2 linked regions of the Arthrobacter crystallopoietes genome follow. The protein of the gene in region 1 interacts with the protein of each later gene in a pairwise test. Links are inferred from orthologs where the notes say so. Each region holds a gene or a part of one and is shown in the gene's direction. Other genes may lie near its edges.

The links.
Region 2: the proteins of AC20117_RS01190 (region 1) and rlmB interact in binary tests that used the Escherichia coli proteins (3 or more experiments, as listed by UniProt). The link is inferred for Arthrobacter crystallopoietes from one-to-one orthologs.

The regions. Positions count from the first base shown.
Region 1 is NZ_CP018863.1:254,820-260,119, reverse strand. The notes cover bases 787-3,782. They hold AC20117_RS01190 (NAD(P)H-hydrate epimerase), read left to right. Parts: upstream 787-1,487; coding sequence 1,488-3,077; downstream 3,078-3,782. Other genes in these bases: AC20117_RS01185 (helix-turn-helix transcriptional regulator), read right to left, coding at 3,119-3,782; treZ (malto-oligosyltrehalose trehalohydrolase), read left to right, coding at 787-1,483. Also shown: more of treZ, read left to right, coding at 1-786; more of AC20117_RS01185, read right to left, coding at 3,783-3,790; AC20117_RS01180 (hypothetical protein), read left to right, coding at 3,882-4,292; mgrA (L-glyceraldehyde 3-phosphate reductase), read left to right, coding at 4,338-5,300. UniProt on the Escherichia coli protein: Bifunctional enzyme that catalyzes the epimerization of the S- and R-forms of NAD(P)HX and the dehydration of the S-form of NAD(P)HX at the expense of ADP, which is converted to AMP.
Region 2 is NZ_CP018863.1:2,183,642-2,188,894, forward strand. Bases 1,250-4,198 are described here. They hold rlmB (23S rRNA (guanosine(2251)-2'-O)-methyltransferase RlmB), read left to right. Parts: upstream 1,250-2,206; coding sequence 2,207-3,190; downstream 3,191-4,198. Other genes in these bases: cysS (cysteine--tRNA ligase), read left to right, coding at 1,250-2,108; glgX (glycogen debranching protein GlgX), read left to right, coding at 3,268-4,198. Outside these bases: ispD (2-C-methyl-D-erythritol 4-phosphate cytidylyltransferase), read left to right, coding at 1-121; ispF (2-C-methyl-D-erythritol 2,4-cyclodiphosphate synthase), read left to right, coding at 125-631; more of cysS, read left to right, coding at 648-1,249; more of glgX, read left to right, coding at 4,199-5,253. UniProt on the Escherichia coli protein: Specifically methylates the ribose of guanosine 2251 in 23S rRNA.

The DNA.
Region 1 (5,300 bases):
CGGCGGCTGGCAGTCACCGGGGCTGAACGGCGGCGTGATCTACGAGCTGCACCTGGGCACCTTCACCCCGGAAGGGACGCTGGACGCCGCCACTGCCAAGCTGGACTACCTCGCCGGACTCGGCATCGACTTCGTGGAACTGCTGCCGGTCAACGCGTTCAACGGCACGCACAACTGGGGCTACGACGGCGTGCACTGGTACGCGGTGCAGGAAACCTACGGCGGCCCCGCGGCGTACCAGCGGTTTGTGGACGCCGCGCACCGGCACGGCATCGGCGTGATCCAGGATGTGGTCTACAACCATCTGGGACCCAGCGGGAACTACCTGCCGCGCTTCGGCCCCTACCTGAGCGCTGCGGGCGGTAACAGCTGGGGCGACTCGGTGAACCTGGACGGCCCCGATTCGGACGAGGTCCGCCGCTACATTTTGGACAACGTGCTGATGTGGTTCCGCGACTACCATGTGGACGGGCTGCGGCTGGATGCCGTCCACGCACTGCAGGACGAGCGCGCGGTACACATCCTCGAAGAGTTCTCGGCCGCCACGGATGAATGCTCCCGGGAGCTGGACAAGCCGCTGTTCCTGATCGCGGAATCGGATCTGAACAATCCGCGGCTGCTGGAGTCCCGGAACGTGAACGGTTACGGACTCACCGGGCAGTGGAGCGACGATTTCCACCATGCCGTCCATGTGAACCTGACCGGCGAAACCGCCGGCTACTACGCGGACTTCGAGGGCCTGGACGTGCTGGCGAAGGTGTTCACGGAAGGCTTCTTCCACAACGGCACCTACTCCTCCTTCCGGCACCGGCACCACGGCCGGCCGATCAACAAGGAACGGGTGAACGCGCGCCAGCTGGTGGTGTGCACGCAGAACCATGACCAGATCGGCAACCGCGCGGCGGGGGACCGGCTGTCCTCCACACTGGGCTATGGCCGGCTGGCGATGGCCGCGGTGCTGAACCTGACGTCGCCGTTCACGCCGATGCTCTTTATGGGCGAGGAGTTCGCGGCGTCGACCCCTTGGCAGTTCTTCACCTCCCATCCGGAGCCGGAACTGGGCGAGGCCACGTCGGCCGGCCGGCTTCGGGAGTTCGAGCGGATGGGCTGGGACCCGGACCTCGTGCCGGACCCTCAGGCCGGGTCCACCTTCACCAATTCCAAGCTGGACTGGTCCGAGCCGGAGCGCGGGGACCACGCCCGGCTGCTCGCCCTCTACAAGGACCTGATCGCGCTGCGCCGGCAGACCCCGGAACTCACGGACCCTGACTTCGCCTCCGTCCACGTGGAATTCGACCAGGACCACGGCTGGTTCATCCTGCGCCGCGGCCGGATCAGCGTGTGCTTCAACTTTGCGGACCGGACCTGCACTATGGATGCGGGCACCGGCCGGCTGCTGCTCGCCACCGCGGACGAAGTGAACCTCGACGGCGTGCTGACGCTGCCGGCCAACTCCGCCGCGATCATCCGCGGTCAGGGCTAGGAGCATGATCAGCGCCTGGACCGGTCGCCAGATCCGCGCCGCCGAGCAGCCGCTGCTCGACGCCGGCCACGGCGACCGGCTCATGGCCACCGCCGCCCACGGCCTGGCCAACGCCGTGCTCCGCGCAGTACGGGAAACCCGCGGACGGGTTTACGGCGCGAGGCTGGCGGTGATCGCCGGCAGCGGCAACAACGGGGGAGACGCGCTCTTCGCCGCGGCCACCCTTGCACGCAAAGGGATGAGTACGACGGCGGTGCTCACCTCGGCGCGCAGCCACCCGCAGGCGCTGGCCGCGTTTGAGAAAGCCGGCGGGACCGTGCTGCGGCTGGCCGCTGGTGGTGACGGTGCCGGCGCGGGTGCCGATGATTCCGCCGCTGCGGCAGCCGGTCCCTTCGTCACCCCGGACGAAGCCGCAGCTCTCTGCTCCCGTGCGGATGCGCTGATTGACGGGATTCTCGGAACCGGCGCTTCCGGGGGCCTGCGCAGCCCGGCGAAGGAACTGGTGGAGCGCATCATTGGGCTGGATGCCCCGGCGCTGACCGTCGCCTGCGACCTGCCCAGCGGAGTCTCCGCCGAGACCGGGGAAGTCTCCGGGCCCGTCATGCCGGCAGACCTCACCGTGACCTTCGGTGGCACCAAAGCCGGACTGCTCACGGATCCCGCCGCCGGGCTCGCAGGCAGAGTGCTGACCGTGGATATCGGACTCGGTCCGCATCTGCCGGCACCGGAACTACGGCGGCTGGAACCGGCGGATCTGGCCGACTGGTGGCCGGTGCCGCAGAGAACCAGCCACAAGTACACGCGCGGCGTGCTCGGCATCGTCGCAGGGTCGGCCCAGTATCCGGGAGCCGCGCTGCTGTGCACGCAGGCGGCCGCGGCCACCGGCGTGGGCATGATCCGCTACCTGGGACCGCAGGAGATCTGCCGCCTGGTCAACCTTTCGACGCCGGAAGCCGTCTGCAGCCAGGGCAGCGTGGGGGAGAGCCGCGTGCAGGCCTGGCTGGTGGGACCCGGCGCCACCGGTGATCGGGACCAGCAGGCCCGCGTCCGCGACGCACTCGCTTCCGGGCTGCCGGTGGTGGCGGATGCCGGCGCGCTGGACAGTCTGCCTTCCGATCTGGGCCCGCAGGTCATCCTGACGCCGCACGCCGGTGAACTCGTCCGTATCCTGGCCGAGCAGGACGTGGAGGTGACGCGCGAGCAGGTGGAGGCAGCGCCGTCGGACTTTGCACGCCTTGGCGCCGGGCTCACCGGTGCTACCGTGCTGCTGAAGGGCGCAACAACCGTCATCTCTTCACCATCCGGTGCCCTCTTTACCCAGGACAACGCCACGCCCTGGCTGGCGGCGGCAGGATCGGGTGACACGCTCGCCGGGATCCTCGGCGCGCTCGCCGCCACTGTCCAGCGCGACCTCCTGGCCGAAGCAGGCATTGCGGAGCCGGACCATTGGGCGGCGGTAGCGGCCATGGCCGCCGCTGTGCACGGGATCGCCGGAACCGAGGCCGCTGCCGGGGGACCGGTCGCCGCATCGGACATCAGCCGGGCCGTGCCCGAAACCGTGCGGGCGTTGCTGGAACTCCGGCAGGATGGCTGAAGCTCCCACTGCCGGCTGGACCTCAGGCGGAGTGCGAGGTTTCAGTCGCGATCGGGCGGCAGGATCCTGACGCAGCAGCGCCCGGGCGCGGGATCCAGCACCGCCGTGCAGCCCTCGGGTCCGGTCTTGCCGGTCACCGCCGACAACAGATCCAGGTTCAGCCCGCAGATAGTGGCCGTGTGGCGTTGCGACAGGCGGTGGAACGGACAGTTCTGCAGGACGATGCTGCCGTCCTCCTCGGTCTCGGGCTTGAACCCGTACTTCTCCAACGCCTGCTCCAAGCTGTCCGCGTCCTTGCCGATGGAGTTCCCGGCCTCGGCGGCCACCCGGCGCAGGGACTCTTCCACCGGCGTTCCGGTCCGGTGCGAATTCTCGACGGCGGCCGCGAGGAGTTCGGCGGCCAGATCATAATGGCGCTGGGGCAGGCTGACCGAGACTTCCCGGACCGCCGGGGCGTACAGTTTGGTCGGCCGGCCTGACCCGGGTCCGCTGCGCCCGGTGAGGCGCCGGTAGCTGACGGTCAGCAGTTCTTCCCGCGCCAGCCGGTCCAGATGGAAGGCCGCCGTGCCGCGCACCATGCCTAGGGCGCCGGCGACGTCGTCCCGGCTCACCGGCCCGTCCGCTTCGAGGATGTATTCGTAGACGCCACGCCGGGAGGAATCCGCTAAAGCGGCAACTGCGCTGACCGAATCGGACTCCGTGCGTGCTTTCATACCTGCGATTTTACTCTAAAAACAATGACCATTGACATAACAGCCGCGTCTTTCTAAAGTCAAGTATCACTACTTTTAGAAAGGAACGGTCATGGTCACCCACCAGCCCCGCCTAGCAGACCGCCCTGGTCTGCGCAGCCATACGCACCAGGCCTTTTTGCTGCTGCGTACCGTCTTCACCATCGCGCCGATTCTCTTCGGCCTCGATAAGTTCTTCAACGTGATGGTCGACTGGACCACCTACCTGGCTCCCATCGCGACCGACATCATCCCGGTTTCCCCGCAAGCATTCATGTATGCCGTCGGCGTTATAGAGATCCTCGCCGGCATTCTCGTGGCATGGAAGCCGCGGATCGGCTCGCTGGTCGTCGCTGCCTGGCTCGCCGGCATCATCATCAACCTGTTGTTGGTGCCCGGTTACTTCGATGTCGCCCTGCGTGATTTCGGACTCCTCGTCGGCGCTCTGGCCCTTAACCGCCTGTCCTCGGGCGACAAGCACTGAATTTTCGATTTGAAAGCGACCGGAAGGTAAACGCATGATGGACGAATGACGTTTGAGGCTGCGGGCAACCGCTACGAGAAGATTCCATACCGCCGGGTAGGACGCAGTGGACTGCGGCTCCCGGCGGTTTCTCTGGGCCTGTGGCACAACTTCGGCGACGACAAACCGTTCGAAACCCAGCGCGCCATCCTGCGCCGCGCCTTCGATCTGGGTGTCACCCATTTCGACCTCGCCAACAACTACGGCCCGCCCGCCGGCAGCGCCGAGACCAACTTTGGTCGGCATATGCGGGAGGACTTCCTGCCGTACCGCGATGAACTCATCATCTCCACGAAAGCCGGCTACCTGATGTGGCCGGGCCCGTACGGCGAATGGGGATCGCGGAAGTACCTGCTCTCCAGCCTCGACCAGTCCCTGAAGCGGATGGAGCTGGACTACGTCGACATCTTCTACAGCCACCGTCCGGATCCGCAGACCCCGCTCGAAGAGACCATGGGTGCCCTGGACCAGGCCGTGCGTTCCGGCAAGGCGTTGTACGCCGGTATCTCCTCCTACACACCGGAGCAGACCCGCGACGCCGCACGGATCATGCGAAAACTCGGCACGCCGCTGCTGATCCACCAGCCGTCCTACTCCATGCTCAACCGCTGGGTCGAAGACGGCAGCCCCAACCTGCTCGAAGTCCTCGAGGAAGAGGGCCTGGGCTCGATCGCTTTCTCCCCGCTGGCCCAGGGCCTGCTGACGGACCGCTATCTCGGCGGGATCCCGCAGGACTCGCGGGTTGCCCAGAACAAGTCCTTCGCGGCGGACTGGCTGAATGAAGACCGGCTTTCGCGCGTCCGCGCCTTGAACCAGATTGCCGCCGGCCGAGGTCAGTCGCTGGCCCAGCTCGCGATCGCCTGGGTGCTCCGCGAGCAGCGCAAGGGCGGCCAGGTCACCTCGGCGCTTATCGGCGCCTCCAGCGTGAAGCAGCTCGAGGACAATCTCGCTGCCGTCGAGAACCTGGAT
Region 2 (5,253 bases), 1.9 Mb from region 1 along the record:
GGAGGCCCTGAAGATCACCACTCCGCTCGATCTGATGACCGCCGAAGCATTGGTGGCGGCCCGCGACCGGACCGGCCCGCCGGCCACCGCAAACCAGCCCGTCCCGACCCTGGAGGATTGATCCGTGGCCACGTTTCCCTACCCGCTTCCGCGCACCGGCATAGGCGTGGACGTCCACGCCTATGCACCCGAGGATGATCCCCAACCGCTGTGGCTGGGCGGCCTGCACTGGGAAGGCGAACGCGGCCTGGCCGGCCATTCCGACGGCGACCCGGTGGCCCATGCGGCCGCGGACGCCCTGTTCTCGGCCGCGGGGGTGGGCGATCTCGGCACCCACTTCGGCACCGACCGGCCGGAATACGCTGGCGCGTCCGGGCTCACCCTGCTGGCCGAAGCCGCCCGGATTGTCCGCGACGCCGGGTTCGAGATCGGCAACGTCGCCGTGCAGTTGATCGGCAACCGGCCCAAGTTCACCCCGCGGCGGGACGAGTCCGAGGCGGCCCTCACCCAGGCGGCGGGAGCGCCGGTGAGCGTCTCCGCCACGACCAGCGACCGGTTGGGTTTCACCGGCAGGGGTGAGGGGATCGCGGCGGTGGCGACCGCCGTCGTTGTTTCGGTTCGCCAGCCCTGACAGCTAATCTGGAGCGGTGAGCCTGAGATTCTATGACACCGCCAGTGCAGAAGTCCGCGATTTCGTCCCGCTGCAGGCGGGCAAGGTAGGCCTCTACTACTGCGGTGCCACCGTGCAGGGGGATCCGCACGTGGGCCACATCCGCTCGGGCATCGCATTTGACCAGCTGACCCGCTGGCTGCGCTACAGCGGCTACGAGGTCACGGTGGTCCGCAATGTTACGGACATCGACGACAAGATCCTGGCCAAATCCGCCGCCTCCTACCTGCCGGAAGGGCTGGAGGACCCGCTGGCGGTCCCCAACGAACCGTGGTGGGCGCTGGCCTACCGCTACGAGCAGGCCTTCGAGCGCGCCTACGACATCCTCGGCGTGCAGCGGCCCACCTACGAGCCGCGCGCCACCGGGCACATTCCGGAAATGCACCAGCTCATCGCACTGCTGATCGACCGCGGCCACGCCTACCCCGCGCTGGACGGCTCCGGCGACGTCTACTTCGACGTGCGCTCGTGGTCCGAGTACGGCTCCCTGACGCGGCAGAAGATCGAAGACATGCAGGCAGCGCCCGACGCCGGTCCCCGCGGCAAGAAGGATCCGCGCGACTTTGCGCTGTGGAAGGGTTACAAGGAGGGCGAGCCCGCCACCGCCAGCTGGCCCAGCCCGTGGGGCACCGGCCGCCCGGGCTGGCATCTGGAATGCTCGGCCATGGTCACCAAGTACCTGGGCCCGGAGTTCGACATCCACGGCGGGGGACTGGACCTGCGGTTCCCGCACCACGAAAACGAGATGGCGCAGTCCCGCGCCGCCGGCCACGGCTTCGCCAACTTCTGGATGCACAACGGCATGGTCACGTACGAGGGCGAAAAGATGTCCAAGTCCGTGGGCAACATCGTCACCCCGACCGAAATGCTGGAGCTGGCCCGGCCTGTGGTGGTCCGCTACTACCTGGGCCAGGCGCAGTACCGCTCCGCGCTGGACTACAACCCGGGCTCGCTCACGGAGGCCGCGGCCGCCGTCGAACGCATCGAAGGGTTCCTGCAGCGGGCGCTGAAGTTCCTCTATGGCGAAGACTTCGGCTTCGTGGACAGCGATGTCCCGGCGGCCTTCCGCGCCGCGATGGACGATGACCTGAACGTGCCGCAGGCGCTGGCCGTCATCCACGAGACCGTGCGCGCCGGCAACACCGCCCTGGACGGCAAGGACAGCGAGGGGATCGAGCGGGCGCTGCACCAGGTGCTGGCGATGACGGACGTGCTCTTCATCAACCCGCTGGATCCGCACTGGAACACCGGCGGGACCGACATCGCCGCACGTCAGGCCCTGGATACTTTGGTCAAGGCGCAGCTTGAGGAACGCCGGGCCGCGCGCGAAGCGAAGGACTGGGCCAGGGCCGATGCCATCCGCGACACGCTGGCTGCGGCCGGCGTCGTGGTGGAGGATTCCGCGGACGGGCCCACGTGGACTGTGGCAGCCCGGTAAACTCGTATGCATAGGCAAGACCTGGACGACGGGAATCGCTAGAAACTGATCCCGCGCCGACCGGTGCGGAGCATATTTGACTGACCGAAGGTAAAACCATGGCCAACAAAGGACGCCCCGGAGCGGTGCGCAAGACCAAGAAGGGCCCCACCACGGGGACCGGAGGGCACGGGCGCAAGTCCCTCGAAGGCAAGGGGCCGACCCCGAAGGCGGAGGACCGGCCGTACCACAAGGCCTACCGCGGCAAGGAACTAGCCGAGCGTTCCGCCGCCAAGCGGCCCGCCGGCCGGGCCGGCGCCTCCCGCGGACGCAGCAAGACCGCCGAGGAGGTCGTCACCGGGCGCAACTCCGTGGTGGAGGCACTGCGCGCCGGCGTGCCGGCGAAGGCGCTGCACGTCGCGGTCCGGGTGGAGATGGATGACCGGGTCAAGGAATCCCTGAAGCTCGCCGCCGAACGCGGTATCCCGGTGATGGAGTCCCACAAGCCCGAACTGGACCGGATGACCGACGACGCCGTCCACCAGGGCCTGGTCCTGCAGATCCCGCCGTACGACTACCAGGACGCGCTGGAACTGGCCGAGGAAACCATGGCCAAGTTCAAGAAGGGCTACATCCGCAACGCGCCGCTGTTCGTCGCGCTGGACGGCATCACTGACCCGCGCAACCTCGGCGCCATCATCCGGTCGGCCTCGGCCTTCAGCGGCCACGGCGTCATTGTGCCCGAGCGCCGCTCGGTGGGCATGACGGCCTCCGCCTGGAAGACCAGTGCCGGTGCGGCCGTGCGCGTCCCGGTGGCCCGGGCCTCCAACCTGAACAACGCGCTCAAAGCCTTCAAGCAGTTGGGCATCTACGTCGTGGGCCTCGACGGCAGCGGTGACGTTTCGCTGCCCGGGCTGGAACTGGCGACCGAACCGCTGTGCATCGTGGTCGGCTCCGAGGGCAAGGGCCTGTCCCGGCTCGTCCGCGAGAACTGCGACCAGATCGTCTCCATCCCGATCGACTCCGACATGGAATCGCTGAACGCGTCCATGGCCGTAGGCATCAGCCTGTACGAAGTATCCCGGCAGCGCGCAGCGCAGTAGTGCCGCCATACCAACAGAACAGGCAGATTTTGGCCGATCCCGTCACTCCCATCAACAGCACGGCGAAGCCGACCGTCGTGCTCCGGGGCCGCGAGAACCGTTCCTCCCGGCCCTCCAAGCCTTCCCCGCTGGGGGTCAGCGCGGGTGCTGCCGGGCTCGCCCCTGGGGAGGTCAACGTGGCGGTGTTCGCGCCGGGGGCTGACGCCCTGGACATCCATTTCGAGGACGCCGACGGCCGATGGGCTTCCGCGCTATTGCCGGAGCTGACCGACGGCGTGCACCACGGGATCGTCCGAGGTCTGCTCCCCGGCAGCCGGTATGCATTGTGGCCGCACGGTGAAGCCCTGCCCGACGGCGGGGCGGGGCAACTGCTGCTGGATCCTTACGGCCGGGCGATTGACGACGACGGCGGCATCTTCCGTTCGGTACATCTGGACGCCGGGTTCGACTGGGCCGGCGACACCCCGCCGGACGTGCCGTGGCGGGACACGGTGGTGTACGAATGCCACGTCAAGGGCCAGACCAAGCTCCACCCGCAGATTCCCGAAGAGCTCCGCGGAACCTATGCGGGCCTGGCGCACCCGGTCATGCTGGAGTACTTCAAGAACCTGGGTATCACGTCCGTCCAGCTGCTGCCCGTGCATTTCCATATCGACGAGCCGCACCTGCAGGAACTTGGCCTGTCCAACTACTGGGGCTACAACACGCTGGGCTTTTTCGCCCCGCACGCCCGGTACGCCACCAGAGCCGCCCGCGCTGCGGGGCCGAAGGCTGTGCAGGACGAGTTCAAGTCCATGGTCAAGAGCCTGCATGAAGCCGGGCTCGAAGTCATTCTCGACGTGGTCTACAACCACACCGCCGAGGGCGGCAAACACCAGCAGACCTACTCGTTCCGCGGCCTGGGCGACGAGACCTACTACCGCCACGACGGCCACGGCAACTATCTGGACACCACCGGCTGCGGCAACACCCTTGACCTGAACGAGCCGCAGGTCCTGGCCTTGGTGCTGGACTCGCTGCGGTACTGGGTCCAGGAGTTCCATATCGATGGTTTCCGTTTCGACCTGGCCGTCTCGCTCTGCCGCGACCAGGACGGCCATTTCAACCCGCGCCATCCGTTTCTGCGCGCGACGGCGGAAGACCCCACGTTGTCCCGCGTCAAACTGATTTCCGAGCCGTGGGACGTGGCACCGGGCGGCTGGCAGACCGGTAATTTCCCCGCCGGCTGGGCGGACTGGAACGACCGCTTCCGCGATACCGTCCGGGACTTCTGGCTCGGCGACCAGCACGCAATCAGCCAGGGTATGCCGGGCGGATCGGTGGCACGTCTGGCGAGCCGTCTGGCCGGCTCGGCCGATGTCTTCGCCGGTTCGGGCCGCAGCTCGCTGGCGTCGGTAAACTTCATCACCGCCCATGACGGGTTCACCCTAGCGGACCTGACGTCGTACGACCGCAAGCACAACGAGGACAACGGCGAAGAAAACCGGGACGGAACCAACCACAACCGCAGCTACAACCACGGGGTCGAAGGTCCCACCGGCGACGCGGCCGTCCTGGACGCGCGTGCCCGCTCCGCCCGGAACCTGATGGCCACGCTGCTGCTCTCGCTCGGCGTCCCGATGATCACCGCCGGGGACGAACTGGGCAAAACCCAGCACGGCAACAACAACGCGTACTGCCAGGACAACGAGCTGTCCTGGCTCAACTGGGTGCTCGACGACCGCCAGGAACAGATGTTCAAGATCACGCGGCGGCTGCTGCGGATCCGGCAATCCTTCCTGACCAGCCAGCCGCGCAGTTATCCCACCCGGGAACAGAGCTCCTATCTGCTGTGGTTCAACGAGGCGGGCGAACCCATGACCCAGGAGCAGTGGACGGATCCCGGCAGCCGGACGGTCCAGTTGCTGATGGGCTCGCCGGACGGCGTCATCGACGGGCTGGTGGTGATCAACGGCAGGTGCGAGCCGCGCAAGATCACGATGCCCAGCGCTGGCGCCTTGAAGGACTTCGGCATCCTGGACGGCAACAACCGGATGTTTGAACTCGTCCTGACCACCTCCAAG